Regions from separate parts of the Aeromonas sp. 25-248 genome, predicted to be linked through region 4. Evidence: riboswitches for the same ligand, from Rfam matches in the RefSeq annotation. Region 4 holds a riboswitch; each other region holds the start of a gene.
The links. Region 4 has a riboswitch for cyclic di-GMP ahead of lafK (lateral flagellar response regulator transcription factor LafK). Riboswitches for the same ligand answer to the same signal wherever they lie in the genome.
Positions count from the first base shown of each region.

Region 1: another riboswitch for cyclic di-GMP. It lies ahead of gbpA (N-acetylglucosamine-binding protein GbpA); the one in region 4 lies ahead of lafK (lateral flagellar response regulator transcription factor LafK).
Region 2: another riboswitch for cyclic di-GMP. It lies ahead of ACVDHI_RS15475 (glycosyl hydrolase family 18 protein); the one in region 4 lies ahead of lafK (lateral flagellar response regulator transcription factor LafK).
Region 3: another riboswitch for cyclic di-GMP. It lies ahead of ACVDHI_RS09285 (glycosyl hydrolase family 18 protein); the one in region 4 lies ahead of lafK (lateral flagellar response regulator transcription factor LafK).

Region 1 is NZ_JBRKTB010000020.1:5,434-12,997, reverse strand. Features, by position in the region: gene ACVDHI_RS19355 (AzlC family ABC transporter permease) at 1-50, opposite strand, end outside; gene ACVDHI_RS19350 (L,D-transpeptidase family protein) at 172-648, opposite strand; gene ACVDHI_RS19345 (M3 family metallopeptidase) at 1,050-2,900, opposite strand; gene ACVDHI_RS19340 (methyl-accepting chemotaxis protein) at 3,195-4,874, shown strand; cyclic di-GMP riboswitch class I at 5,104-5,189, shown strand; gene gbpA (N-acetylglucosamine-binding protein GbpA) at 5,250-6,671, shown strand; gene cbl (HTH-type transcriptional regulator Cbl) at 6,783-7,564, opposite strand, start outside.
Region 2 is NZ_JBRKTB010000011.1:104,995-112,558, forward strand. Features, by position in the region: gene ACVDHI_RS15465 (3-phenylpropionate MFS transporter) at 1-300, shown strand, start outside; gene ACVDHI_RS15470 (hybrid sensor histidine kinase/response regulator) at 364-3,825, shown strand; cyclic di-GMP riboswitch class I at 4,027-4,113, shown strand; gene ACVDHI_RS15475 (glycosyl hydrolase family 18 protein) at 4,225-6,822, shown strand; gene ACVDHI_RS15480 (putative RNA methyltransferase) at 6,962-7,564, opposite strand, start outside.
Region 3 is NZ_JBRKTB010000005.1:696-8,259, forward strand. Features, by position in the region: gene ACVDHI_RS09280 (ExeM/NucH family extracellular endonuclease) at 1-2,140, opposite strand, end outside; cyclic di-GMP riboswitch class I at 2,434-2,517, shown strand; gene ACVDHI_RS09285 (glycosyl hydrolase family 18 protein) at 2,630-5,668, shown strand; gene ACVDHI_RS09290 (tetratricopeptide repeat protein) at 6,065-7,300, opposite strand; gene ACVDHI_RS09295 (energy transducer TonB) at 7,312-7,564, opposite strand, start outside.
Region 4 is NZ_JBRKTB010000008.1:43,119-50,682, reverse strand. Features, by position in the region: gene fliGL (lateral flagellar motor switch protein FliGL) at 1-497, opposite strand, end outside; gene fliFL (lateral flagellar M-ring protein FliFL) at 484-2,229, opposite strand; gene lfiE (lateral flagellar hook-basal body complex protein LfiE) at 2,247-2,573, opposite strand; gene lafK (lateral flagellar response regulator transcription factor LafK) at 2,585-3,847, opposite strand; cyclic di-GMP riboswitch class I at 4,099-4,186, opposite strand; gene lfhA (lateral flagellar biosynthesis protein LfhA) at 4,381-6,456, opposite strand; gene flhB (flagellar biosynthesis protein FlhB) at 6,460-7,564, opposite strand, start outside.

The DNA of each region.
Region 1 (7,564 bases), on a different contig from region 4:
CAGAGCGCCCCCGTGCGCTCGGGCGCAGGGAGGCGGGTTTCCAACATCATGGGATCATCCTTGTCACAGCCAATGCGAACCGGAAAAACTAGCACGGCGCAGGAGGCTGTGTCACGTCATGGTCTGCGACAAATGCAACGCCCGCATGAGAGCGGGCGTTGGCAGGCGGGATCAGGGCTCGATGATGATGGGGGTGCCTGGCTCGATGGCGTTCCAGATCTCGTCCATCTCGTGGTTCAGCACCGCAATGCAGCCATTGGTCCAGTTGGACGGCTGCACCCTGCGATCCCCCAGGCTGTTGCGCTGGCCGTGGATCATGATCATGCCGCCCGGGTTCACACCCAGCTCGTTGGCGCGCTTGATGTCGTCCAGATTCGGGTAGTTGATGTGAATAGCCTTGTAGAAACCGGAGTTGCTCTTCTTGTAGTCCAGGGTATAGCGACCTTCCGGGGTACGCTGATCCCCCTCACGCTGCTTGTGTCCTTTGGGAGCCGGGCCCAGGGCAATCCAGTAGCGCTTCACTTCCTTGCCATCCTTCATCAGGGTCAGGCTGTAACTCGACTTCTTCACCACCACCATATCGGCGGACAGAGTGGCAAAACTCAACGCGGGCCACAGCCCCAGCAAACACAGCAATACGGCTCTCACTATCCATCCCTCTGCGAGCCTTCTGGGCTCTCTTGTTAGCAAATCATCTGAATGTCGCCACTCTCTGGTGGCGAGCGAGCGCCATGATATGGGATCGCCGTGAATACTCAATATATCGGGAGAAACATATCTGTGGCCAGCAGGGGGAAATGGCCGTCAACCCGCCATGCAGAGGCCCTGCCAAGGGCTGGGCGTCGTCTCTTGCCTGCAACCGGGCACCTCAGCGCAGGTCGTCAAGGCCAGGAAGATGGCGCAGGGAGAAAAACCAGCGGGCAGCGCCGCCGCCAGTGACACTTGAGCCTGTCCACCCGCCAATCCCCGGCTGGCACCATGGGGTCAGGCCATCTCAACGCACAAGAAAAGAGCCCCTGATGGGGCCCTTTGACGGTGCAACACCGGGCTCAGGCCTGGGTCACTGGTTCGGCGGTCTCAAGGCGCCGGATCCAGGCCTCGAAGTCTGCCAGCATGCGCGCCTCGGACTCGCTGTTGTCGGCGATAAGCTCGGCCCCGTGCACCACCCGGATATGGGCGTCGAGGGGCGTCCCCTCCCCTGCCGGTGGGCGCTGCCGCGCCGCCGCCATGCACGTCTGTGCCTGTTGCCACGCCTCGGCGGCACTCCGGTTGCACGCCTCTGCCAGCGGCACCGCACTGAAACCCTCGCCGGTGAGGCTCTGCAGCGTCTCGTCATGGGTCATGCCGTTGCCCGGTCCCCAGTAGTGGGCGGCCAGATCCGGTCCGATGCGCGGGTTGTCGGTGAGGTAGCCGTCGCGTTTCAAGAAGTAGGCGCGGGTCTGCTCCACCGCCATCAGTGCCAGCAGATAGCCGTGATAGGCGCAGGCCGACTCCTGGTTCAGAAGGTGCGGGATGGCCAGCAGCGGGCGCGGGCTCTCCACCCCCAGGATCTTGCGCTCCCACTTGCGGGCCAGGGCCAGCACGGCGGCCGGGGTGCGCTCGCTCTCTGCCATGGCGTAGAGATCCCGCTCGAAGTAGGCCACCAGCGCAATCTGGCGCTCGTTGAAGGCACGAAATGGCTGGCGCGCTTCAATCATGGCCTGGATAAGCGCATCGGGGATGGGTTCTCCCGCCGCGTTTCTGGCATAGCGCTTGAGCCAGTCCGCGTCGTCCAGCAGGCTGTCGCAGAACATGGACTGGGTCTCGGCATAGGCCATGGAGGTGGGCGGAAACTCCTGGGAGAAGCAGGGGGCGTTGCCGGTGACGTTGGCAAAGTGCGCCGCGTGGCCGCCCTCATGGAACAAGGTGTTGAGCCCGCTCCAGCCGCTGCCCACCTGGGCCGGATTGGCCAGACTGGTGAAGTTGACCACCGCAGGCACCCACTCCCCTTCCTGCCAGAAGCTCGGCACCGGGCCGTGACAGAAGCCGTTCTCGTATTTTCCCTCCCGGGTCAGCAGATCCAGGGTGAGGGTGGCACCGCGATACTGGATGCCGAGCCGGCGGAAGCTCTCGACCCAATCCTTCAGCGCCCGGGAGAAGGGCACGTAAGGGTCGAGCTGGCGGGTCACGTCGCCACTCACGCTGTAGCGCAGGTTGTGGGGCAGCAGGGCTGCGTCCCCCTTGGCCGCTTTCAGCTCCGCCAGACTCTGGTGCAAGCGGGCATCGGTACGGGCGATGAAGTCGTCGAGAATGGCAAACAGCTGCTCCGGGCTCATCTGCTCGTTCTTGTGCACCTTGTAATCGAAGTAGTCGCGATAGCCCATGGCACGGGCGAAGCGGTTGCGCAGCGCGACGATGGCCAGATAGCCGTTGTCGACCACCCACTGCTCCAGGGTGTGGAACATGGCGAGCGCGCTCTGGCGCACCGGCTCGTCGCGACTTGCGGCCAGCGCTGTGCTGGCGGCGGGCAGACTGCCGGGCACCTGGCGGCCCTGCTCGTCCAGCAAGGTAAGCTTCAACCCCTTGCGACGGGCGAAGAGATCCGCCTCGGCGGCCACCAGCTCGTCCATCAGGGCGGAGGCAGCGGGATCTTCGATGACGTTGCACTCGAAGAAGGCGATCCAGCCCCCCAGGCCGCGCCTGAGATCCGCCTCTTCGGCCTGGGCATGCATCTCCCGCAGCACCGGCAGGCGGGCAGGATCGGCACAGAACGCCTTGTAGGCCTGTTCGGCCGCGGTGAAGCCTGTCTGATCGTCACTGGTGCCCATGTAGGTGGACCAGAACAGGTCCTCCTTGCGTCTGTGCACCTGCAGGTAATCGGCATTGAGCTGGTTGAGATAATTCCTGGCAATGGAACTCATAACTTCCCTCTTGTTATGGGGCGACCACGGGGCGCCCACTCCTTTTTGGTGAAATGCCAACCCATTCACACTTCTTGCGAATGGAGCAGACAAATTGTGCGCCGGGATGCGCGCCATCACGCTATCAAAAGCGAGGGTTTCTGTCTGCTGGCTATACTGGTTGTCAAACTGCTCAATTGGCTGTTTTCCATCGCAACCCATTGAAAGTTAATGATATGTTAAAAACAACAACAGTCAGGTCCGGTCGGTAGTTCGGCCACAATCAGACCCGCATGGGAAAGTAAGGATAAGACTATGTTCAAGCTCGGTGATATTGCCGTGAGTCGCAAGCTGATGCTGCTGCTCTCACTGGCCCTGGTCGGCTTCATCGCACTGCTGCTCATCTCGGCCAGTGCCCTGCACCGCAATCTGATGAGTGAACGGGAAGCCAGGCTGCAGGCGGTGCTGGATCTGGCCATGAGCCGGATCCAGGCCCTGGCCGCCACCCTCCCCCCGGAGCAGGCCAAGGCACAGGCCAAGGCCATGCTCGACAGCATGCGCTTTGACGGGGACAACTACCTGTTCGTACTGGATGAAGACCGTCGGGTGGTGGTGCATCCCGCCAAACCCGAGCTGGTCGGCCAGCAGATGGGCAACAACCCTGCCGAGTCCCACTGGCAGCACATGGTGGATCTCGGCAAGGGCGGCCACCAGGGCAGGCTGGAGTATCAGTGGGTCTCCCCGTCCGGCGAGGCGGCCCAGAAGATGTCGCTGGTGACGGGCTACCAGCCCTGGGGCTGGATCCTGGGCTCCGGTGTGTTGTTGCAGGACATTGAGGCCACTATGTGGTCGCAATATGAGTGGATGGGTGGCGCCACCTTGCTGGTGATCCTGTTGATGGGGCTGCTGGGACTCGCCATCAGCCGCTCCATCGTCAATCCCCTGGCCGAGATCAACAAGGCCATGGCCCGGGTCGCAGCTGGCGATCTGGTGGTCAGCATCCCGGTGCTGGGCAGGGATGAGCTCGGCGCCGTCGCCAGCTCCACCAACCAGGGGCTGGATGCCATCCGCCGCGCCCTGCTGGAAGCGAGCCTGGGGGCCCGCAACGTGGCGGATGCCGCCCTGCGCATCGCCGCCTCCGCCGAACAGACCAACCAGGCGGTCAACAGTCAGCGGGATCAGCTCGCCCAGCTCGCCACCGCCATGAACGAGATGAGCGCCACCATCGCCGACGTGGCGGGTCACGCCGAGAATACGGCCCGCGACACCCAGGATGCCACCAGCGAGGCCGGGCTCGGCAACCAGGATGTCCATGCCAGCGTGCACGGCATCCAGGCGCTGGCCACCGAGGTGGATCAGGCCACCTCGCAGGTCAACCAGCTCAAGGAGGGGGTGATGCAGATAAGCGAGGTGACGGCGGTCATCAGCGCCATCTCGGAGCAGACCAACCTGCTGGCCCTCAACGCCGCCATCGAGGCGGCCCGGGCCGGCGAGCAGGGCCGTGGCTTCGCCGTGGTGGCCGACGAGGTGCGCCAGCTGGCCAGTCGCACCCGCCACTCCACCGAGGAGATCCAGAGTACCATCACCCAGTTGCAGCAACGGGCTGTCACCGCCGCCAACGCCATGGACGCCAGCCGCAAGCTGGCGGAGAGCAGCGTCAACCAGTCCGAGAAGGCGGGGCAGGATCTCTCCCTCATCGTCAATCATATCCAGCACGTGAGCGACATGGCGACCCAGATCGCCACGGCGGCGGAGCAGCAGAGCATGGTGGCGGAAGACATGAACCGCAACGTCAGCGGCATCAACGACTCGGCACTCGAGATGTCCCAGGCGGCCTCCCAGTTGGCCCAGGAGAGCGAACTGCTGGCCGGTCTCTCCCGAAGCCTCGACGAGCGACTGGCGGTGTTCAAGCTGGACAACGCCCAAGCCCAGGACAGGATGATGCGACCGACCCAGGCGTCCTCTTCCCGAGCAGGCATGCAACCCCGCCACTGAGTGGCCCCGTGAACCCCTGCCAGTCTGGCAGGGGCTCCTTTCCTGTCATGGCCACGGGAGCCTCTCCCGGGCCACCCTCTCGCACTGAACCAGCGCGCAGATCCAGATGGAGCCATCTGCTGCTGATGCGTTGCTCCGATGAGATGGCACTGTCAATTTTTACACTTATTTTTTTAACAAAATATAGTCATGATGAGTGGTCGCCACAGGCGGCACCATGATCCTTTCTGTAGTCATTTGGCAAACTGGTTGAAAGGCCAGGACGCAAAGCCTCCGGTCTAAAGACAAGCTGTCCAGGATAGCGGGGTTGCAGCACCGTGTTTCGGGGAACTCCCCTGCCAACGTGACAGCCCACATCACCGAACAGAGGAATGTATGGCAGCAAATATCCGACTCACCCATCTCGCGGCGGCACTGGCGCTGCTGGCCAGTGGCGGCGTGCTCGCTCACGGCTACATCAGCCAGCCCGAAGGGCGCAACTACCTGTGCAAGACAGGGGGCAACAGCCAGTGTGGCGCCATCCAGTGGGAACCCCAGAGCCTGGAAGCCCCCTCCGGCTTCCCCGATGGCGGCCCCGCCGACGGCCAGATAGCCTCGGCCGGTCACCCCCAATTCGGCGAGCTCAACACCCAGACTCTCGATCGCTGGACCAAGCGTGAAGTGCAGGCCGGCCCCTTCGCCATCAGCTGGACCTTTACTGCCAACCACGTGACCCGCAACTGGCGCTACTACCTCACCAAGCAGGACTGGAACCCGAACCGGCCCCTCACCCGGGATGCGTTCGATCTCAATCCCTTCTGCGTCATCGAGGGCAACATGGTGCAGCCCCCCAAACAGGTGACCCATCAGTGCACCCTGCCCCCGCGTACCGGTTATCAGGTCATTCTCGGGGTATGGGAGGTAGGAGATACCGCCAACAGCTTCTACAACCTGATCGACGCCCGGTTCAAGGATGGCACCCAGCCACCGCTGACCTGGAGCCAGGGAGGGACCATCTATCCCTCCATCGACCTGGTGGAGGGTGACAAAGCCAGAACCCGGGTGTTCGATGCCAATGGCGAGCGCACCGATCTCCAGACCGAGCTGACCATCGCCAGCGCCGGGCAGGGCCAGAAGAACAACTGGGCCCACGCCCTGGCGAGCAAGATCAACGCCGAGCAGAGCCAGATCCGTGCAGGCCAGCAAGGCACGGACGGCCAGTTCAACCCCGTCTACGGCCAGAACCCGGTCTACCTCAAGGCTGGCAGCAACCTGCAACGGGTCGAGATCCAGCTTGAGCAACAGCAGCCCCCGGTGGAGAACGGGATCAGCGTGAGCGGTCTGGCGAGCGACTACACGCTCGACAACGGCAAGCTCACCCTGACTTTCACCGTCACGGCCCAGGGGGATCTCGCCATCACCAACACCCTCTATGACCACGGCGGTGTCGCCAGGGGACAGAGCAGTGCCGACATCAAGGACGGCAGCCAGAGTTTCTCCATGGCGCTGACCGGCTTGAGTGCAGGCCACCATCAGCTGGTGATCGAGGGCAAGCCCAAGGCCGGTGGTGACGCGGTGCAGCAGACCCTGGACCTCATGTTCAAGGATCCGGCAAGCGGGGGCGATTACCAGTTCACCTTCCCGGACGGCCTCAAGTCCTACACCGCCGGAACCCGGGTGCTGCAGCCGAAGAACGGCAAGGTCTATCAGTGCAAACCCTTCCCCTACAGCGGCTGGTGCAGCCAGTGGGCGAGCACGGCCACCCAGTATGAACCGGGCGTAGGCTCCCACTGGCAGGAGGCCTGGACAGCGCAGTGATGGGACGTATCCGACCTGGCGGGAACCCGCTCGGCGCTTCCGGTGCCAGATCAGGTCAACATCAAACAAACAGGGAGCCCATGGCTCCCCGTTTTTCACCCATCCCTCGGTTCAGATCTGATAGTCGAGCAGGGGCTCGTTGCTCATGGCGCGGGCCTGGATCTCCGCCAGCGCCAGCTCGGGGTTGCAGAGCTGGATGAACTGCCAGGCAAAGTTGTGCTGGAACTGCCCCTGCTTGAGGCCGATCCAGGCGGTGTGCGGCGCAAACAACCGGCTGCCGTCCAGTTGCACCAGCCCCTTGTCCCGCTGGGAATCGAACGCCATGTCCGCCAGTATGCCCACCCCCATCTCCAGCTCGACATAGGTCTTGATGACGTCTGAGTCCTGGGCGGTCAGCAGGATCTGCGGCACTATGCCCGCCTCGGCAAAGGCATCATCCACCCGTGCCCGACCGGTGAGGCCGGCCTGATAGGTGACGATGGGCCAGTGGGCCAGAGCGGCCAGGGTCAGCTCCCGCTCGGCGGTGAGGGGGTGTTGCTCCGGTACGACGATATTGTGGTGCCAGCGGTAATAGGGAAAGGCCACCACCCCTTCGCTCTTGTCGAGCTGCTCGCTGCTGATGCCGATGTCCACCTCGCCGGTCTGCACCAGCCGCACTATCTCCTCCGGGCTCCCCTGACGCAGCTCCAGCTGTACCAGGGGAAATTGCTCCCGAAACGCCTTCACTACCCTCGGCAGGGCATAACGGGCCTGGGTATGAGTGGTCGCGATGAGCAGCCGGCCCGAGTCGCGATTGGCAAAGGTGCTCGCCAGTTTGCGGATGTTGTCGGCATCCCCCAGGATACGCTCGGCGATCACCAGCAACTCCTTGCCCGGCTCGGTCATGCCGAGCA
Region 2 (7,564 bases), on a different contig from region 4:
GGCAGTTCTACCGACCTGGCGGTGCTGGTGCTCGGCCAGCTGCTGCACGGGGTCACCTTCTGCGTCAGTCACCTCGGCGCCATCCGCTTCATGACCCGCCAGTTGCCCGCGGAGCAGCAGATCCCCACCCAGGCGCTCTATGCGGCCCTGGGCCTTGGCATGACGGTGGCGGCCCTGATGGCGATCTGCGGCGTGCTGTTCGAGCCGCTGGGAGGCGGCATCTTCTTTATCATGGTGCTGGTAGTGCTGCCGGTCTTCGTGTTGCGGCTGCGTGAAGAGAGCCCTGAACAGGGCCGATGACACAGGTCTGCCGGTCTCTGGCGCGGCAGGCCTCCGACTTATCTGGACAAGGGAAGTAGAGAGATGCACCAAGGATGGCTGCTGATCGGGTTGTCGCTCGCCTATCTGGGCTTGCTGTTCCTCATCGCCTATGTGGCGGACAAGAACAAGCGCCGTCGCCCCAAGGGGCAGCCTCTGCTCTACAGCCTGTCGCTGGCGGTCTATTGCACCTCCTGGACCTTCTTCGGCACCGTGGGCCAGGCCAGCGAATCCCCCTGGTCGCCGGTGCCCATCTACCTGGGCCCCATGCTGGTGTTTCTGTTTGGCTGGCGCCTGCTGGCCCGCCTCATCCTGGTGGCCAAGCGCGAGCACATCACCTCCATCGCCGATTTCATTGCCGCCCGTTATGGCAAGTCCCAGCGCCTGGCCATGGTGATCAGCCTCATCGCCGTCATGGGGATACTTCCCTATCTGGTGCTACAGCTCAAGGCGATCGTCACCGGGCTCGATCTGCTGATGGCCAACAGCACGGGGGTCAGTCCCACCAGCAACATGGCGGAGCTGGCGCTGGGGGTCACCCTGCTGCTGGCCCTGTTCAGCATTCTATTCGGCACCCGCAACCTGGATGCCACCGAGCACCACAGGGGCATGGTGGTGGCCATCGCCTTCGAGTCCGTGGTCAAGCTGCTCGCCTTCATGGCGGTGGGGGGCTTTGCGCTCTGGCTCATCATCGCCAGACCGAGCGAGGCGCGTACTCTGGTGGCGGGCGACTTCCTCGATGCGGTGGTGGCGGTGACGCCGGGCAGTCTGCTGGAGCTCGCCATCTACACCCTGATCGCCATGTGCGCCGTCATCTGCCTGCCGCGCCAGTTTCACGTGACCGTGGTGGAGAACAACCAGGGGCAGGATCTGCACTGGGCCCGCTGGATCTTCCCCCTCTATCTCTTCCTGATGGGGCTCTTCATCTGGCCGCTGGCGCTGGCAGGCAAGCAGTGGGTCGGGGCAGATATGGCCTCGGACACCTATGTGATAAGCCTCCCCATGTCCCTCGGATTCGACGGCATGGCGATGCTGGCATTTCTCGGCGGCACCTCGGCGGCCACCGGCATGGTGATCGTCTGCACCATCGCCCTGGCCATCATGGTGAGCAACGATCTGGTGTTGCCGGTCCTGCTGCGCCGGGTCTGGCAACAGGGGCGGGACGAGCGCCTGATGCGGTTGCTGCTGCAGGTGCGTCGGGGGGCCATCTTGCTGATTTTGCTGGCGGCCTGGGCGCTCTATCTCTGGCTCGGGGATCTCACCAGTCTGTCGCGCATCGGCTATCTCTCGTTCGGGGCCGTGGCCCAGTTCGCACCGGCCCTGCTGCTCGGCCTGTACTGGCGTCATGGCAATCGCAAGGGCGTCTATCTCGGGCTCGCCCTCGGGGTCAGCCTCTGGTTCGTGACCCTGCTGGCGGAGAGCGGACTGCTGGCTGGCTCCCCTCTCGAAGCCCTGCTGGCGCCCCCAGACTGGCCGGCGGTGCGGGATCTGAGCCTGGGGGCCTGGTGCCTCTTCCTGAGTCTTCTGCTCAACCTCGCCGGCTATGTGGCGGGCTCCCTGCTGTCACGGGCGGCGGTGAGTGAGCGGCTGCAGGCAGCCAACTTCGTCGGCAAGACGAGCCGGGATACCTCGGCGCTTTATCATGCGCGGGTCTCGGTGAAGGAGCTGGAGATGCTGGCGGCCCGCTTCGTCGGTTCCAGCCGCGTCAAGCGGGCCTTCGGCCGCTTCGCGGGCGAACGGGGAGGCACCCTGGCGCCCCAGATGCAGGCCTCCGCCGAGCTCATCGCCCACACGGAGCGACTGCTGGCGGGGGTATTCGGTACCTCGTCCGCCCGCCTGGTGCTGGCCTCCGCCCTGCAGGGACGCAACATGCAGCTCGAGGAGATCGCCACCATAGTGGACGAGGCCTCCGACATGTTCCGCTTCAACCGCGGCCTGTTGCAGGGGGCAATCGAACACATGGGGCAGGGGATCTCCGTGGTGGACAGGGAGCTCAGGCTGGTGGCCTGGAACCGACGCTACATCGAGCTGTTCTCCTATCCCCCCGGTCTCATTCAGGTGGGCCGTTCCATCGAGGAGATCATCCGCTACAACGCCGGACAGGGGTTGTGCGGCCAGGGAGACATCGAGGCCCAGGTAGCGCGGCGGGTTGCCTTCATGAAGCGTGGCAGCCCCCATGTCTCGGCGCGGGAGCGTCCCGATGGCCGGGTCATCGAGATGCAGGGCAACCCCATGCCTGCGGGGGGCTTTGTCATGACCTTCACCGACATCACCCCGTTCAGGGCGGCGGAGCGGGTGCTGCGGGAAGCGAACGAGCACCTGGAGGCGCGGGTGGCCGAGCGCACCCACGAGCTCTCCGAACTCAACCGCCAACTGCTGCTGGTAAACCAGCAGGTGGAGCGGGCCAACCAGTCCAAGAGCCGGTTCCTTGCGGCGGTGAGCCACGACCTGACCCAGCCGCTGAACGCGGCCAAGCTCTTTACCTCCTCCTTGCTGGAGATGCTGCCCCCGGAGGACGAACCGGCCCGTATCGCTCGCCACATCGACGACGCCCTGGGGGCGACCGAGGATCTCATCACGGATCTGCTGGACATCTCGCGCCTCGAGGCGGGCAAGTTCAAGGCGAAGAAGCTCGATTTCGCCCTGAGCGATGTGCTGGACAATCTCAAGGCGGAATTCGGCGTGCTGGCCCAGGCCGGTGGGATCCAGTTCTCCGTGGTGGAGAGCCGCCTTGCGGTCTACAGCGATGTGCGCTTGCTGCGGCGGGTGTTGCAGAACTTCCTCACCAACGCATTTCGCTACAACCCCGGCGGTCGGGTGCTGCTCGGCTGTCGCCGCATGGGGGAGAAGGTGCGCATCGAGGTGTGGGACAACGGCCCCGGCATCCCGGAGGGCAAGCAGGAGGCGATCTTCGACGAGTTTTCCCGCCTCGATCACTCCCGCACCGCCAGGGAGCAGGGGCTTGGCCTCGGGCTCGCCATCGCCCGCGGCATTTCGCTGGTGCTGGGTCATCAGCTCTCCCTGCGCAGCTGGCCCGGAGCGGGGTCCGTCTTTGCCATCACCCTGAACCTCGCGACCCGGCCCGTCATCCCCAGCCAGGTGACGACCCCGGCCCTGCGAGACAGCCAGCTGGAAGGGGTCAGGATCCTCTGCATCGACAACGAGGAGGATATCCTCATCGCCATGGCCTCGCTGCTGGGACGCTGGGGCTGCGAGGTGCGCTGTGCCCAGAGCCTGGAGCAGGCGGAAGAGATCATCGGCGGCGGCTTCCTGCCTGCGCTGGTGCTGTCGGACTATCACCTGGATGACGGCAAGACCGGGTTGCAGGCGTTGCACATGATCAGGCTGGCCCATGGCAACGGTATCGGCGGCATCATCATCAGTGCGGATCGCAAGAGCGAGTTGCAGGCACAGATCCGTGAGCACGGCTTTGGCTACGTGAGCAAACCGGTCAAACCTCTCAAGCTGCGCGCCCTGATGAACAGCCTACTGATGCCGGTTCAGTGACTGGTCTCACAGAATCCAGCATTGGCTGAACATTTTTTTGATGCCATCCAGGCGCCATGATCGGCGATGATGGTGCCTCTTTCGTCGCCATTTGCCGAGTTTGGTGATAATTGAGTCTTGTTGGGTGTCACTTTTGGCAGGTGGCACCCGGGCGACTCTCCTCTATAGTCATTCGGCGATTATTTTTGTCGCAAATCAAGTTGTGCAAAAAGGCAAACCGGATGAAAGTCCGGGACGCAAAGCTTCCGGTCTAAGGGTCTGCGTACCTAGGATAGCGGGGCCACCACAGGTTGTATCGTCCATGGGCCAAGCCATGGTTGCGATGTTGTCTGCGTTACCTGGCAGGTTGCGTTGCCTTTTTCGTTGTTAATTCCAATAACGAAATAAGGAAGTTCAAATATGTTAAGTCCAAAACTTTCCCTGCTGGCGCTTCTGGTCGGGGGGCTTTGCACTACCTCCGCCTTCGCCGCTGCCCCGGGCAAACCCACCATTGGCTCCGGCCCCACCAAGTTTGCCATCGTTGAAGTCAATCAGGCTGCTTCGGCCTACAACCAGCTGGTGACCGTCCACAAGGATGGCGCTCCCGTCAGCGTGACCTGGAACCTCTGGTCCGGTGACGTCGGACAGACCGCCAAGGTACTGCTCGACGGCAAGGAGGTGTGGTCAGGCCCGGCCTCCGCCGCGGGTACCGCCAACTTCAAGGTCACCAAAGGGGGGCGTTACCAGATGCAGGTGGCCCTGTGCAACGCCGATGGCTGCACCCTCTCCGACAAGAAGGAGCTGATGGTCGCCGATACCGACGGCAGCCACCTGGCGCCGCTCAATGCGCCCCTCAAGGAGAACAACAAGCCCTACGCCAACAAGTCCGGCAAGGTGGTGGGGGCCTACTACGTGGAGTGGGGTGTCTATGGTCGCAAGTTCACCGTGGACAAGATCCCGGCCCAGAACCTGACCCATATTCTCTACGGCTTCACCCCCATCTGCGGTGGCAACGGCATCAACGACAGCCTTAAAGAGATCTCCGGCAGCTTCGAGGCGTTGCAGCGCTCCTGTGCGGGCCGCGAAGACTTCAAGGTCTCCATCCATGATCCCTGGGCGGCGATCCAGATGTCCCAGGGCAACCTCAGCGCCTGGGATGAGCCCTACAAGGGCAACTTCGGCAACCTGATGGCCCTCAAACAGGCCCACCCGGACCTCAAGATCCTGCCGTCTGTCGGTGGATGGACCCTCTCCGATCCCTTCTATTTCCTGGGTGACAAGACCAAGCGCGATACCTTCGTCGCCTCGGTCAAAGAGTTCCTGCAGACCTGGAAATTCTTCGACGGCGTGGACATCGACTGGGAGTTCCCGGGCGGACAGGGGGCCAACCCCAGCCTGGGCGGCCCGAATGACGGCGCCACCTATGTGGTGCTGATGAAGGAGTTGCGAGCCATGCTCGATGAACTGGAAGCCGAGACCGGCCGCCAGTATGAGCTGACCTCGGCCATCAGCGCCGGCGGTGACAAGATTGCCAAGGTGGATTATCAGGCGGCCCAGCAGTACATGGACCACATCTTCCTGATGAGCTACGACTTCAGCGGCGCCTTCGACCTGACGAATCTGGCCCACCAGACCAACCTCTTTGCCTCCAGCTGGGATCCGGCCACCAAGTACACCACCGACAAGGGCGTCAAGGCGCTGCTGGGTCAGGGGGTGACACCGGGCAAGATTGTGGTGGGGGCGGCCATGTATGGCCGTGGTTGGACCGGAGTGAAGAACTACCAGGCCGGCAACCCCTTCACCGGCACCGCCACCGGACCGGTGAGCGGTACCTGGGAAAATGGCGTGGTGGATTACCGCGACATCGTCAACAACCGCATGGGCGCAGGCTGGGAGCAGGGCTATGACGAGTCGGCCGAGGCCCCCTATGTCTTCAAGGCCAGCAGTGGTGACCTCATTACCTTCGACAACGACCGCTCGGTCAAGGCCAAGGGGCAGTACGTGCTGGCGAACCAGCTCGGCGGTCTGTTCGCCTGGGAAATTGATGCGGACAACGGCGACATCCTCAACGCCATGCACGAGGGGCTGGGCCACGGCGAGGGTACGCTGCCGCCGGTCAACAAGCCGCCGGTTGCCAATGCCGGCAGCGATCTGAGTGCCACCGGCCCGGCCGAGGTGACCCTCAACGGCAGTGCCTCCCACGATCCGGAAAACGGGGCGCTGACCTACAGCTGGAAACAGGTCTCCGGACCCCAGGCCAGCCTGCTGGATGCCACCCAGGCCAAGGCCCGTGTGGTACTGGATGCCGTCAGCAGCGACATCAATCTGGTGTTCGAGCTGACCGTGACCGACGATCAGGGGCTCTCGGCCAAGGATCAGGTGGTGGTCACCAACAAGGCGCCGCAGCCGAACCTGCCCCCCGTGGTCAGCGTACCGGCCAGTGCGACCGTCGAGGCCGGCAAGCAGGTGAGCATCAAGGCCACCGCTTCCGACCCCAATGGTGATGCCTTGAGCTATCAGTGGACAGTGCCGGCCGGTCTTAGCGCCACCGGTCTGGACAGCGCGACCCTGGTGGTCACGGGCTCGAACGTGACCAGTGACACGGCATACGATCTGACCCTGGTGGTCACCGACGGGGCGCTGGATGCCACAGCCGTTACCCGCCTGACCGTCAAGCCGGCCAGTACAGGTGGTGGCTGCGAGGCCAGCGATCCGGATGCAGCCAACCACCCGGCCTGGAGTGCAGGTACCGTCTACAACACCAATGACAAGGTGAGCCACAAGCAACTGGTGTGGCAGGCCAAGTATTGGACCCAGGGCAACGAGCCGAGCCGCACCGCTGATCAGTGGAAACTGGTGAGCCAGGTGCAACTGGGTTGGGATGCCGGAGTGGTCTACAACGGCGGTGATGTCACCAGCCACAACGGCCGCAAGTGGAAGGCCCAGTACTGGACCAAGGGCGATGAACCCGGCAAGGCCGCCGTCTGGGTCGATCAGGGCGCGGCGAGCTGCAACTGATCTGCCGTGATGAATAATGGGGCCGAGGGCCCCATTTTTGTCTTGCTGCGTGGTCGGGTGTCTCTTCCTGTCAGGGGAAAGGCGCACTCGCTTTGTCAAAAAGGCCCGTCAGGGCCTTTTTTCATGGTTTGTCACCGGTTTACAGCGGTTTTTGCCACAGGCTGAGCAGCAGATCCTGCTCGAGGGCGTCGGGCCCCTGGTGGGTGAAGGCGTGGCGCTGCTCGCCGCTGGCACGCCAGCCGAGGCGACTGGTCTCCAGAATGTGCTCGCGCAGGCCCTGATCCAGCGCCGTACTGAACTGGGCGCGTTGCTGGGCAACACTGACAAGCCCGGTGAGGGCGGGCCAGCTCAGGGGATGTTCCATGCTCACCGGATTGAGGCTGACGCGCAATTGCCACTGATGGCGAGGGCCTGGCTGCACGTGGAGCAGATAGCCGCCCGGCGCCAGCCAGCTGACCAGGAGTTCCGTCTTGACCTTGAGGTCGTTGACCAGCAGCACCTGGGCCGTGCCAGGCAGCAGCGGGGCGCGCGCCGGGTCGGCGATGACGAACTGGCCTTCCGGTTGCGCCTTGTTGGCGGCGAAGATGGCATTCTTGGCCAGATCGAAACCGCCGACCTGCCAGCCGGGCAGCCGCTCAGCCAGGGCACGGCAGTAGTACCCCTCGCCACAGCCGAGGTGGACAAGCTCGCGCTCGCCAAGAGGAGCGAGCAGGTTCGCCATGGCGTCCACCAGAGGCAGCTG
Region 3 (7,564 bases), on a different contig from region 4:
AGCGACGACGCCGCCAGGCGAGCGGCAACAGGGCCAGCAGCAGGGCGCCCATGGCGCCGCCACCCCCCTTGCTCGCTTCCTTGAGCTTGAGGTCGACGATGACGGGGTCGTGGTCCGAGGCGCTGAAGGGGTTGTCCGACTTGATGAGATCGCCGGTGTAGGCGCTGCCATATTCGAACAGGTTGCTCTCGAAGGAGTTGATGTGCCAGTCGGCCACCGCCACCACCTTGTCAGCCAGCGCCGGGTTGGCGAGGGCGTAGTCCAGGGTGCCGAGCTCGGCCTCGTAGCTGTAGGAGATGGCCTTCTCCTGGTTGAACTTGACGTTCAGATCCACCAGGCCGTAACCCTTGGCCACCGTCTGGCCCATCTGTTCATAGGGCTTGTCGCCGATGTAGGTGTGGGAGGCGGAGCGGATCTGGCGCTCCCCCGCGACCGGCGCATAGTCGGTCAGCACCCGGATGGGATCCTCCTTGGCGTAGGAGTTGAAGTCCCCCACCAGCAGCACCTGGCCCGGCATCTTGCTCACCGCCTCCCCCAGCACCTTGGCGGCGCTCACCCGAAACTCGGTGCATTTGCCCTGCAGATCCGCAGGCTCCGTCTTGCCATCCCCGTTCTCATAGCAGCCCGACCCCTTGGACTTGAGGTGGTTGACCACCAGGGTCAGGGGGGCGTCGCTGCCCGCCACGGTGAAGCGCTGGACCAGGGAGTCCCGCTGACCGGCGCTCTTGGTGACGCCACCCGTGGTGTAGCGCTGCTGGGGCAGGGGGATGACGTCGGCATCCCCGCTCGGGGTGAGCAGGGCGGGGCGGTAGATCATGGCCACCATGATGGCGTCGCCGCCAAAGAAGCGATCCTCCGTGAGCAGGGCCTTGGGCAGGGTGACGAAGGCGTAGTGCTTGCTCGCCTCCTTCTGCCTGGCGTTGAGGCTCTCCACCAGATCGTGGAGGGCGGCGTGCTCGTCAAAGCCGTTGTTCTCCATCTCCATCAGGCCGAGCAGGTCGGCGTCCATCTCGGTGATGGCGTTGACGATCTTGGCGCGCTGCAACTGGAACTCCTCCAGGCTCTTGGCGCCGCGGTTGCAGCCCTTGGCGCTGTCCGCATCCGCCTGATCCGCGCAGAGCACGTTGAGGGCGCCCCCCACGCTGGAGTGGCTGGTGAAGTAGTTGAGCACGTTGAAGCTGCCGATGCGAAGGTCAGTGCCATCCAGACGGGCTGGGGCGCTCTGGCGATCGTTGTCGCTGGTGCGCAGCAGATCCCCCGCGGTGATGGTCTGATCCCGGGGCACGATCAGGCGGTACTCGTTGTAGCTGTAGCCGACCATGGCCTCCAGATTGACCGGGGCATCGCCGATGCGCAGGTAACCCTGCTCCGGCTCCCAGGCGGGCAGCCAGGGGAGCTTGCCGTCCCCCGCCTTGACGTCCGACTCGAGGAAGACGCGGTTGCTGGCGTTGGCCTCGGCCAGCGCCACGGCCTCGGGGCTGCTTGCCACATGGAGCTGGGTCGGCTTCATCAGCGGGGCGCCGTGAGCGAGCACCAGGTTGTTGCGCCGGGCGGCATAGTCGTAGCTGAAGTTGCGGCTGATCTTGAGGGCGCTGTCGGCGTCAAGGCGTACCCGCATCCCTTCGTGACGCTCCAGGGCCCGGGCCAGGGTTTCCCCCTCCAGTACCCGCAGCGCCGTGGCGGCCGGGGCGGCGCCCTGGGCCAGGGTCGTCAGGCGCGGCGTGCTGCCGTCAAACAGGGGCTTGAGCTGGGTGTGGCCGTAATACTCCTCGACCTTGGCCTCCAGACAGACCAGGGCGCCCGGCTGGATGTCCGGGTACTTGCTGGCGAAGTTCTTGTCGTTGAGGTAGACGAAAATGCCGTCCGACGTCTCGGGGTTGCCGTCCCCCTGCACATCCAGCAGGTAGAAGCCCTTGTTGAGGCTTTCCCCCAGACCCGAGACCACCGCCTTGACCGAGACGCTCTGGGCGCTTTCGAACTGATCGTCCGGGACGAGGGGGCTCTTGTCGCCGCTGCCCTGGATGGCGGGGATGGGGGTGAGGGCACTGTCGGCCGGGCAACTGAAGCCGGCGGCGTAGAGAGACGGGGACGCGAGCGCGAGCCCCACGGCCAGCGACAGCAGGGTAGGTGTTCCTTTCATGGGTATTCCTTTTTTTATTTTTGCCAGTGTTTCCATAGCCTTGGCATCGTGGCCAAGGGCGCGCATTGTCACATTTCTGGCAGCTCTGACCAGTGAACCAACGCACATTATGAGGAGACAAAGGAGCCCATCTGCCATTTTTTGACGTGGCTAACAGTTTGATATTGATGATCTATTTGTCATCAGGTGGGAGCGAAAAGTGTGAGGCGGCCAGCATTCACATATTTTCCTTCGAGAATAAAGATTGAGCAGTGGTCACTTGCTTCCTATACTCGAGCCGTTCCTCACGGAACCCAGGCAAAGGGCAAACCGGCAGTGATGCCGGGACGCAAAGCCTCCGATCTGTCCCATCCGGGCCAGACAGCGGGGTTACCCAGGGTGACTTGAGGGTTTGTGGCCCGTCCATGGCCTGTTGTCGCTCCCTTGTTCCCTGTTGCGGTTGCGCTTTTCCCGGTATTGAAGCCAAGACAAAACAAGGAAGATAACAATATGCAACAGATCTTGAGGCCCAGCAGGCTTGCCATGCTGGTCGCCCTTGCGGCCGTCCCTGCCTGGGCGCAGGCCGCTTACCCCGCCTATCAGGCCGGCACCGCCTACAAGGCTGGCGACATCGTCAGCAACGCAGGCGCCCTCTATGAATGCAAGGAATTCCCTTACTCCGGTTGGTGCGGCGCGTCCCCCTATCACTATGCCCCCGGGGTGGGTGTGGTCTGGGCCGATGCCTGGAAGCTGTATGGTGGCGAGGTGCCGCCACCGTCCCTGGTCGTCGCCATCGGCTCCCCCGCCGTGGGTGCCAGCGTCAGCGAGGGGGCCAGTGTGGCCCTGGCGGTGACGTTGAGCGGCCCGGTCACGGCGCTCGCCCGAGTGGAATACCTCATCGACGGCACCCTGGTCGCCACCGCCACGGCTTCTCCCTGGAGTGCCAGCTGGTCTGCCGCCGGTGCGGGCAATCACGCCCTCAAGGCCCGGGCGCTGGATAAAGACGGCAAGGTGCTGAGCGAGGCGGATTCGAGCTTCAAGGTCGCCGCCGTGGTGGCGCCAGAGGCGCCCAGGGTGAGCATCGCAAGCCCGGCCGCCGGTGCCAGGGTGACCCTGGGCCGCGCCCTCACCGTGAGCGGCAATGTCACCGACGCCAATGACGACGTCGCCAAGGTCGAGCTCTTCGTGAATGGCCAGAAGGTGGGCGAGGACACCAGCGCCCCCTGGCAACTGAGCTGGACGCCCCAGAACAAGGGGCTGACCGGCCTCAAGCTGGTGGCGACCGACAAGACCAACCTCTCTGGCGAGTCGGCCCAGGTGGACGTGCAGGTGGAAGAGGCGGCCCTGCCCCCCACCGGCGGCAACCTCTCCTGCGACGTGCGCCAGATCTACCGCGCCGACGGCAGCGAGTGCATGGGGGATGACCACGGCCGCCGCGTCATCGGGTATTTCACCTCCTGGCGCACCGGCAAGAACGGCTTGCCCGCCTACCTGGTGAGCGACATTCCCTGGGACAAGATCACCCACATCAACTACGCCTTCGCGGCGGTGGACGAGCAGAGTCACACCATCAAGGTGGATGACGCCGCCACCAAGCTGACCTGGAACGGGGTGCCGGGCGCCGAGATGGATCCGGAGTTTGCCTACAAGGGTCACTTCAACCTGCTGTCCAAGTACAAGAAGCAGTACCCGGACGTGAAGACCCTCATCTCCGTCGGGGGCTGGGCCGATACCCGCGGCTTCTACGCCGCCACCACCAAGGGCGACTGCTCGGTCAACACCGCCGGCATCAACGCCTTTGCCGACTCGGCCGTGGGCTTCATCCGCCAGTACGGCTTCGATGGGGTGGATATCGACTACGAGTACCCCACCTCCATGAAGGATGCGGGCAACCCCAACGATTTCCCGCTCTCCAACCAGTGTCGCGGCAAGCTCTTTGCGAACTATGAAGTGCTGATGAAGACCCTGCGCAACAAGCTCGACAGCGCCGGCACCGAGGACGGTCGCAAGTACATGCTGACCATCGCCTCGCCGGCCTCGGCCTACCTGCTGCGCGGCATGGAGAACTTCCAGGTCACCCAGTACCTCGACTACGTCAACCTGATGACCTATGACTTCCACGGTGCCTGGAACCACTTCGTCGGTCACAACGCCGCCCTGTTCGACAACAAGGCGGATCCCGAGTTGTCCCAGTGGGGTGTCTACACCCAGGCCCAGTTTGGCGGCATCGGCTATCTCAACTCCGCCTGGGCGGCCCACTACTTCCGTGGTGCCATGGCGGCGGGCAAGATCAACATAGGGGTGCCCTATTACACCCGTGGCTGGCAGGGGGTCACCGGTGGCACCCACGGTCTGGGTGGCAAGGCGGCGCTGCCGAGCCAGAGCGATTGCCAGCCGGGCACCGGTGGCAGCACCATTCCGTGCGGCAACGGGGCGGTGGGCATCGACAACATCTGGCATGACCTTGACAAGAACGGCAAGGAGATTGGCGGTGGCGCCGTGCCCATGTGGCATGCCAAGAACCTGGAGCACGCGGCCAGCCTCGGCATCACCACCCTGCCGAGCTACGGCCAGGCCTGGGGTCTGGATCCCAACAACCCGGCCCACGTGATGCAAGGCCAGTATGTGCGTTACTACGACGACAAGGCCCATGCGCCCTGGCTCTGGAACGAGCAGAAGAAGGTGTTCCTCTCCACCGAAGATGAAGAGTCCATGGGTCACAAGCTCGACTACATCGTCAAGCGGGGCCTGGGGGGCGTCATGTTCTGGGAGATGGCGGGGGACTATGACTTCGACGCGGCCAAGAACGAGTACGTGATGGGCAGCACCCTCACCAGCCTCGCCTACGAGAAGTTCAGCAAGGCCGACAAGGCTGCCCTGAAGCAGAATGATCTGCCGGCTCCGGCCGCCCAGCTCGACATCGGCGTGAGCCTCTCCGGCTTCAAGGAAGGGGACTCCAACTACCCGATCAACCCGACCCTCAAGCTCACCAACAAGTCGACCCAGACCATTCCGGGCGGCACCCGCATCGAGTTCCTGGTCCCCACCTCCACCTCAGACACCATCACCGACCAGAGCGGCATGGGGCTGAAAGTGGTGGAGAGCGGTGGCAACCAGAACTCGGACGGCATCGCCAATGAGAAGGACTTCCACAAGGTGGCTCTGACGCTGCCGGCCTGGAAAGCCTGGACGCCGGGCACCGACGTGGAAGTGGCCATGACCTACTACCTGCCGGCCGCCGGCGTGCCGAGTGGCATGCGCCTGATTGCCGGCAGCCAGACCATAGGCCTGAAGTCCGACTTCCCGGCCCTGGCCGAGGCGGTGCTGGGCAGCAGTGGCGGTGGTGACGGCGGCAGCGGTGGCACCACCTGTGCCAGCCAGAACGTCAACCCGGCGGACTACAATGCCTATCCGACCTGGCCGCGCGGGGATCACGCCAATGGCAACGACCGCATGACCAACGGCAAGGCGGTGTGGCAGGCCAACTGGTGGACCAGCAGCGAGCCCAAGGCGGGCGATGGCAGCTGGAAGCTGGTGTGCAGCTACTGAGTTGTCCCGGCTGCTGTACCAGCAGCGAACTCAGAGTGGGCGACGGCAGCTGGAAGCTGATGTGCAACTACTGAGTTGTCCCGGCTGCTGTACCAGCCGCGAGCTCAGAGCGGGCGACGGCAGCTGGAAGCTGGTGTGCAGTGACTGATGACCTGTTGAAGGGGTTGCCCCCTCCCAACGCAACGATCCAATCCGGAGCCCAGGCTCCGGATTTTTTTGTGCCTTGTATCAGGAGAAGGAGGGGGAAAAGGGCAGGGGAGTGACCATAAAAAAGACCGCTCCGAAGAGCGGCCAATTGCCACCAAGGCAATCTGCGGGGTGACCCCCTTGTCGATGTGTCGCGGCCCGGATGCCGAGTCGGGGAGATCCCCGCCCCGCCAGCCGGGCCGCGCAGCTTTATTGGGTGACGGCGCCGCCCTGCTGCTCTTTCAAGAAGCTGATCCAGGGGGAAGCGCGACCACTGACGTTGCCGTTCTGGGCGGCCTGAGTGAAGGCGGAGAGCGCCTCCTTGGGCTTTTGCTGCTCAAAATAGGCGACCCCGGTCAGGAACTTCAGGTCCGCCCGCTGCTCGCCGCTGGCGTTGGCGGCAGGTTTGGCGGCGAAGGCCACCAGATCCTGGTAGCGCTTGCTCTGGATCATCATGCGCGCCATCTTGAGCTGCAGCTCGGCATTGGGGGCCAGCTTGTAGGACTTGGCCAGGGTGTCGATGGCCGGGTCCAGCTCCTTGGCCTGATGCCAGTAGTTGGCCAGCGTCTTGTAGTTGGCCGCGGTGCTCTCGATCTGCCCCTCCTTCATGGCTTTCTCCATCACACGGGCGGCGCGGTGGGGAATGCCGGCGAAGGCGAGGTAGTTGGCGAGCCGCTGCAACTCGTTGGCTTCGGTCAGCATGCCGAGGTTGTAGGCCCCTTCCAGTGCCGCCAGGGCCTTGGCATCGTTGCCCGCCTGCATGTGCATGGCCGAGAGCTGGGTCCAGTACTTCTTCTTCTCCGGGTAGCGGTCCACCAGGGCGGTCAGCACCTCGGTGGCCGGCTTGTACTGTTTCAGCTCGTAGTGGGCCGCCATCTTCAGCAGGTACCAGGACTCCGGCGCCTTGCCTGCGGAGAGCTTGATCGCGTTGTCCACTGCCGGAATGGCTTCCCGGTACTGCTTGAGCTGCACATGGGCGTTGGCCAGGGTGATGTAGGCGTGCGGGGTCGGCTTCTCGTCCTTGCCGAGGTTTGCGAACCACTCCTTCATGGTGTTGATGGAACCCTTGAAGTTCCCCTCCGCCATGTAGAGCTGGGCCAGGTTGTAGCGCACCTGCTGGGCCACCGGGGGCGGCAGGCCGCCGGTGGCGATGGCGTCGGCGAAGTACTTGGTCGCCTGACCGTACTTCTCCTGCTGCGCCGCCACGAAGCCCAGGGTCTGCAAAATGACCCCCTTGTCGTAGACCCGCTCGCCGGCGCCGGACAGCGCCTCCTGCAGCTTGGCATTGGCCTCGCCGTATTTCTTCTCGGTGATCAACGCCTGGGCCTTGTTGACCGCGCGGTAGGCGCGGTCAGACAGGGCGGGTTGTTCGGCGGCCCAGGTGGCGGTGCTGAGCAGCACCGCCATGGCCACCGGGGCGAGGATCAGGGTATGTAACTTTTTCATCGCCACCCTCCTTAGTTGGTCGCAAACTCGATCTCTTGCTGCATGCGACTGGCCTGCGGCTTGCCGTCCACCATGGCCGGCTTGAAGGTCCACTTGGCGATGGTCTGGCGCGCCGCCTTGCCGAGGTCATAGCTGCGGGGCTCTTCCTTGACGATGCGGATGTTGCTCACGGTACCGCGCTCGGTGACGGTGAACTCCACCAGCACCTTGCCGGACGCGAGACCGGCCAGGGCCGCCTTGCGGGGCATCATGGGCTCGAAGGTC
Region 4 (7,564 bases):
TCGTCGTGCACCGACCCCGGCAGGGCATCGAGCACGGCAGAGGCGGTCTGGGGTGGCAGGAAGGCGAGCAAGACAGCCTGCATCTGGGGATGCTCATTGCGGAAGAAGCGGGCCAGCACATCCGCCGGCACCCATTGCAGACGCTGGATGTCCTGGCTCATCGCATCGCCATAGAGGCTGTCGAGCAGGCTGCGGGAAAGCCGCTGGCCCAGCGCCAGATCCAGGGTCTGTTCCAGATATTCCCGGGAGGCGCTGCCGATGCCGCTCTGCTCGCGATACTGGTTGAAGAACTGCTGCAGCGTCCACTTGGCTTCTATCGAACTCACGCCGGAGAGGCTGGCCATCTTGGAGATGAGGCGCTGCACTTCGTCGCGGGACAACTTCTGCATCACCTTGGCCGCCGCCTCGGTGCCCATGCTCAGCAGCAGGATCGCGGCTTTTTCCAGATTGTCGATGTCGATGTCGACCGCGTTCTGATTCAGATTAACGTTGCTCATTGCCACTCACCCATTGTCTGACCACTTCCGCCACCCTGGCCGTGTCCTTGTCTACCAGCAGTTGCAGGTGCTTGAGCTGGACTTCCAGCTCGGAACCCGGTTCGGGCAGCGCCTCCAGATCCAGGGAGGAGAACTGGGGCTCGAGCCGGAACTCGGACTGAGACTGGGACAGGCTCTTGCCCGTCGCAGACTCTTCCAGTTCCCCATCCCCTTCCCGGCGCATGGAGAGGCCCATGGTCGGCTCCTGCTCCTCGTCCGGCTCCTGTGCGGCATCAGTGTCGGGATATTGCTGGGTACGCACCAGGTGCTTCACCAGAGGACGGATGCCGAAGAACACCAGGGTCAGCCCCAGCAAACCACCCACCAGGTAACGCAGGGAGTCTTGCCAGTAAGGGGTTTCCAGCCAGCTCGACGCTGGCGGCTCCACCGGCACCGCACCGGTGAAATCGAAGACCTGCAGACTGATCTGGTCGCCACGGGTGCCGTCAAAGCCCACCGAGCGCTCCACCATCTGGCGGATCTGCTCGAGCTGTTCCGGACTCCACCCCTCCTTGGGGGCGCTCTGCTGATTGAGCAGGATGGAGACGTTCATCTTCTCCAGTCGTCCCTGCTGATAGCGGGTATGCACTATGGTGCGGCTGCTTTCATACTGCCTGCTGACTTCCTGCCGCTCGGTGCGGGTATCGTTCTTGGCAGGCTCCTGGGCAGCATTCCCCTCGGTGGCGGCCTGATCGGTCTTGGGAGCGGTTTCGGGCGGTCGATTGGAGAGCGCACCGGGGATACCGAGGGCCAGGGCATCGATGGTCTTGTCCGATTTGTTGGACTCCCTGGTCACCACGGCATTGGGATCGAGCTGTTGCTGGGTCTCTTCCACCGCATTGAAATTGACGTCCGCGGCGATCTGCACCCGGAAGTTGCCCGTGCCCAGCATGGGGGAGAGCATGTCGCTGGCACGCTGGCGAATGTACTGCTCCAGCTTGCGCACATATTCCATCTGCTGGACGCTCTGCTTGCCGAAACCGGCCTTGTCGCCGAGCTCGGCACTCAGCAGCTGGCCGCTTTGATCCACCACGGTGACGGCCCCGGGCTTCATGCCGGAGATACTGCCCGCCACCAGGTTGGCAATCGCCTCGACCTGGCCCGGCTCCATGGTCTGGCCCGGTTGCAGATCCAGCATCACGGACGCGCTGGGTTTCTCCTCGTCGCGCCCCACGAACAGGGTCCGCTTCGGAATGGCCAGATGTACCCGGGCACTGCGCACCGCATCCAGGGAGATGATGGTTCTGGCCAGCTCCCCTTCCAGGGCATGGCGGTAGCGCGCCCCTTCCATGAATTCGCTGGTGCCAAGGCCGGTGACGTTGTCGAGCCCCTCCAGGCCGGACGGCATGGCCGCCCTCACGCCCCGCGCGGCCAGCGCCATGCGGATGTGGGCCAACTGGCTTTCAGGTACCAGGATCTGGCCGGAGCTTTTCTCCAGCCGGAAGGGTACCTGCTCCTTCTCCAGCATCTCCATGATGTTGGCGGTGTCGTAAAGCTCCTGCTTGCCGTAGAGGGGCACGTAATTCTTGCTGGAGGTCCAGAGGATGACCACTATGGTGGCGGCAACCACGGCGGCCAGCAGCGCGATGGTCAGAATGGATTTGTTGTCGCGAGACAGGGTACGCCAGTTGCGCACCCCGTCCTGCACCCGGGCCAGCAGGGAGCCCGACGCCCCCGGTGCGGAGGATACCAGTTCAGTCATGATCAACCTCAGAGCGGCATGCGCATGATGTCATCAAAACCCGTCATCAGTTTGTTGCGCACCTGCATCAGGGCGGAAAAACTGAGACCGGCCTTCTGGCTGGCCACCATGGCCCCCACCAGATCGTCGCTCTGACCCGCATCGACGGCGGTCATCAATCGGGAGGCGATGTTCTGCTGCTCGTTGACGCGGCCGACGACGTCGCGCATGGCGTCGCTGAACGAGACGCCTGACGCCTCGTTCGGTTCGATGGAAGGGGGTTGACTGGCGACTCGCTGCATTTCCTGCATCTGCTGCAGGAGCGTCACCTGTGATGACATGATCTCAATCTTCACTCGGTTATCCCTTAGTTTTGTATCTGCTGCTCGACATCGATGCCCTGCTCGCGCATGGCAGCCAGCTTGTATCTAAGTGCCCGGGTCGTCATTCCGAGGGCTTCGGCCGTGCGTGTCCGGTGACCACGGAAACGGCGCAACGTCTCAAGGACGAATTGAAATTCAGCATGCCGCTTGGTCTCGCTGAGCCCCTCGGGGGCCGCAAGCGTCTGCGGTTGCGGGGTGTCGGCTTCGGCGGCGTAATGGGGCAACATCAGATCGACGGCCTGAATATGCAAGCCGCGAGCCATAATTAGCGCTCGCTGAATCACGTTGTCCAGCTCACGCACATTGCCAGGCCAGTCATAGGAGAGCAGTTGCTGACGGGCACTCTCGCCGAGGCGATACCCCTGCTGTGCGGCGTAGCGTTCGATGAAGTATTCCGCCAGAGGCAGGATGTCATCCCGCCTCTCCCGCAGTGCCGGCCAGCTCATGGGGAGCACGTCGAGCCGGTAGAAAAGGTCCTCGCGAAACGCGCCCTGCAGCACCAGCTCCCTCAGGTCCCGGTTGCTGGCGGCGATGATCCGCACATCCAGCGCGATCACCTGATGACTGCCGAGGCGTTCCACCTCTTTCTCCTGCAACACCCGCAGCAACTTGGCCTGCAGCGCCAGCGGCAGTTCGGAGATCTCGTCGAGCAGCAGGGTGCCGCCCTGGGCCAGCTCGAATTTTCCCTGCTGGTTGGCGGTTGCCCCGGTGAAGGCCCCCTTGCTGTGTCCGAACAGGATGGATTCGAGCATGGCTTCCGGGATGGCCGCACAGTTGATGGCCACGAAAGGCTTGCCGGCCCGGCTGGACATCTCGTGGATGTAGCGAGCCAGTCGCTCCTTGCCTGTCCCGGATTCGCCACCGATGAGGATGGTGGCCGATGTCTTGGCTGCCCGCCGGGCAAGCTGCAACACCTGCAGGCTCTGGGGGGACGTGGCGATCAGATTGGGAATGGCCTGGCGCAGGCGCAGGGCCCCTCTCACCACATCGAGGATCTGGCGCTGGCTGAAGGGCTTGATGATGTAGTCGATGGCGCCGGCCCGCATGGCTTCCGCCGCCAGGTAGGCCTGATGCTCGTTGACCAGAATGACGCAGTCGGTCCCTGCCAGCGTCTGCACCATGGCGGGCCCTGCCTCGGTCATGACCGCCATGTCGAGCAGAATGAGATCGACCGCATGGTTCGAGAGAAATTGCTTGGCCAGCGACACGGAATCGACACAGGAAACACGATAACCGGCACTGAGCAATATACGTTCAACATCGTTTCCATTTGATAACGAAGCTGAAACTAATAATAAATGAGCATGCATTTCAATACCGGTCGGTATTGAATTTTCCTTGCTAGATAAATCAGAAAACATATATCCCGAACCTGTGATTGCACATGAATCAATCAACAGAACTGATGCGTGAAAAATAAAGACACACAAATAGAGACCGCACCCTTTATTGAGTGAATGGTCTATATCGGTATAAAAACAAGGCGGGAAATCATGGCCTTGGTAACCCCGCTATCATTAGCATCAATGCTGTTAGACCGGAGGCTTTGCGTCCTGACTTTTCAGTTCAGTTTGCCTTTATCATGCGACGACCCGTATTTGGATGGCATGGCTACGTTGTCCCTGAAGCCATGTGATACATCCGACTATTTCTATTTTTTTCTTAACTGTCAGTATGTATCGCGTCAAAAGTCGTCACATGATAGCGGCTTTATATGACAATTCAAGCAGATATGCGGAATAGGCGCTTCCTGTCCCTGTGACGCCAAGGCAATTCCACTTCAGCCCAGAGTCCCGATGACTTCGACTCGCAAATCTTCCGGTATCTCGTTATAGGAGAGCACCTTGAGGCCTTTCGAGAAGGAACGGGCATAACGGGCTATCAGCGGTCTGAGCTGGGGCATCACCACCAGCACGGGCGCATATCCCTGTTGCTGCAGTTGCTCCTTCACCAGCGGCATGTTCTGCTGCAACTGCGCCAGCAACTGGGGATCCACCGGGAAGCTGTCCAGCTGGATCTTGCCCTGCTGCTGTGACTGGCTCATGGCCGTCAGCAGGGTCTGCTCCAGCCGGTCATCCAGGGTGAAGGCCGCCAGCACGTCGCGGGACCCGATCGCCTGTCTGACGATCTGGCGCTTCAGTGCGCAGCGCACATCGGACGCCAGCAGGACGGGATCCTTGGTCAGCTCGCTCGCATCCAGCAAGGTGGTGGCGATGGTGCGGATGTCGGTGAGGCTGATCTGCTCCTTGAGCAACTGGCGGAAGACCCGCAGTTGCTGCATCTGGGTCAGGGCCAGATTGAGCTCTTCCGCAAGACGGGGGGACTGGGTCGCCAGATGCTGACCCAGCTTGCCCACCTCGTCATGACCAAACAGGCCGTCGAGCTGCTCCCTGAGCAGCTTGCTGGCGTGAGTCGCGATAACGGTGGCGGAATCCACCACCGAGTAGCCCAGATTGAGGGCCTTGGCCTTGTTGTCCGGCGAAATCCAGACCGCACTCATGCCATAGGCCGGATCCTGTGTCAGCTCGCCATCCAGGGCGCCATAGGTCTCACCGCTGCTGATGGCCATCAACCGCTGGCAATCCACATTGCCCGAAGCCAAAGGGATGCCGGATAGCTTGATGCGGTACTGATCCGGCTGCAATTGCAGGTTGTCCCTCACCCGGATCTCGGGCAGCAGGAAGCCGTACTGCTCGGAGAGTGTCTTGCGAATACCGCGTACCCGGGCCAGCAGCTCGGCCCCCTTGTCCGCCTCCGCCAGCGGTACCAGTCGATAACCCAGTTCGATGGCGACCGCGTCCACCGGGGGCAGGTCCTGCCACTCCAGCCCCTGGGGCTCCGGCTGCACCATCTGGCGCGTCAGCGCCTCGGCCGCATCCAGCGCGGGATCCTGCACCCGGCGCTTGCTGACGCTCCAGCCGGTCCAGGCCAGCACGGCCGCAAAGCTGAGGAAGGCCAGCATGGGCATGCCGGGAACCAGCCCCAGGATCAGCATGACGGTCGCCGCCGTGTAGATCACCCGAGGAGAGGCCAGGATCTGCTGGCCAACCTGATCCGACATCTCCCCTTCGTCACTCACGCGGGTGACGATGATGGCTGCAGCCGTGGACATCAGCAGGGAGGGGATCTGGGCGACCAGACCGTCACCTATGGTGAGCAGGGCATAGATGCGGAAGGCATCGGAAACCGGCAGCGAGTGCTGGAAGATGCCGATGGCCAGGCCCCCGACGAGGTTGATGATGAGCACCAGCAGACCGGCGATGGCATCACCACGCACGAACTTGGAGGCCCCGTCCATGGCCCCGTAGAAGTCCGCTTCCCTGGCGATCTCCTCCCGTCTTGCCCGGGCCTGGTGCTGATCCAGGGTCCCCGCATTGAGGTCGGCGTCGATGGCCATCTGCTTGCCCGGCATGGCGTCCAGGGTGAAGCGGGCGGACACTTCCGAGATCCGCTCGCCCCCCTTGGTGATCACCACGAAGTTGATGATCATCAGAATGACGAAGACCACCAGACCCACCACGTAGTTGCCACCGATGACCACTTCGCCGAAGGCCTGGATCACCTTGCCGGCCGCTTCGTTGCCTTCATGGCCGTGCAGCAGCACCACCCGGGTGGAGGCGACGTTGAGGGAGAGCCGCATCAGGGTGGCCACCAGCAGCACGGTCGGGAAGACGGAGAAGTCGAGGGGCCGGCGGGCCGAGACGGAGACCAGCAGCACCAGCACCGCCAGCACGATGTTGAAGGTGAACAGGGCATCCAGCAGCCAGCCTGGCAGAGGCAGTATCATCATCGCCAGGATGGCCAGCAGCATCATGGGGATGGCTGTATAGGATTGGGTAAAGACACGCCAGTTCACAACTTACCTCTCAGGTTGACGTAATTCGGGCGGCACGTGCAGGGGGGCAAGGGGATTGGGTTTCCTGCCCTTGCCAGCCTCATAGGCCCGTAGCTGCAATACATGGTTCAATACATAGGCGACCGCGGTGTACAGACCCGCCGGCACTTCCTGATCCACCCGGGTGGAGTAGTAGATGGCCCGGGTCAGCTCGGGCAGGCTCATCACCCGCTTGTCATGGGCTTTGGCCACCTCGCGGATCCGCTCCGCCATGCCGTCCACCCCCTTGGCAATCACATAGGGGGCGTTGGCCCGCTCGGGATCGTACTTGATGGCCACCGCATAATGGGTCGGGTTCACTATGATGACATCGGCCTGGGGCACCCGCTGTTCGATGCGGGCCCTGGCCAGCATCCCCTGCACCTGGCGGATCCTCGCCTTGATCTCCGGACGCCCCTCGCTGTTCTTGTGCTCGTCCTTGACCTCCTGCTTGGTCATCTTCAACTGCTTGTTCAAGGACCAGCGCTGGTAGGGCACATCCAGCACCGCGATGAGCATCTGCACACTGCCTAGCAAGATGAATGCCTGGGAGAGGATCCGCAGCGCCTGTTCCATGGCCGCCTGGGGCGGCATGCGGTTCATCATCATCAGGGTGGGCCACTGGTGCTGGAGCAGCATGGCCAGGGTGCCGCCGATCAGCAGCACCTTGAGCAGGGATTTCAGAAGTTCCATCAGACTGTGGGTGGAGAACATCCGCTTGAGCCCCTTGAGCGGGTTGAGCTTCTCCCCGCTTGGCATCAGCTTCTTCCAGACCAGCACCATGCCGCCAGGCACGCTACTGAGCAGCACCAGCAGCAGGGCCAGCACGCCGAACAGAGGCAGCAGCACCCACAGCATCCCGATCAGGGCGTCCGCGGTCCACTGGATCATCATCTGGGGATCCCGTGCCCCTTGCCAGTTGAAACGCTGAGGCTGCTTCATCAGCTCGGCAAAGAAGAGCCCGAAACTCGGTACCATCCACTGCATGACCAGACCGCCGACGAGCAGCAGGCCGGCCGAGCTCAACTCCCTGGAACGTGCAATCTGGCCCTCTTCCCGCGCCTTGCGCCGTTTCTGGGAAGAGGCCTCT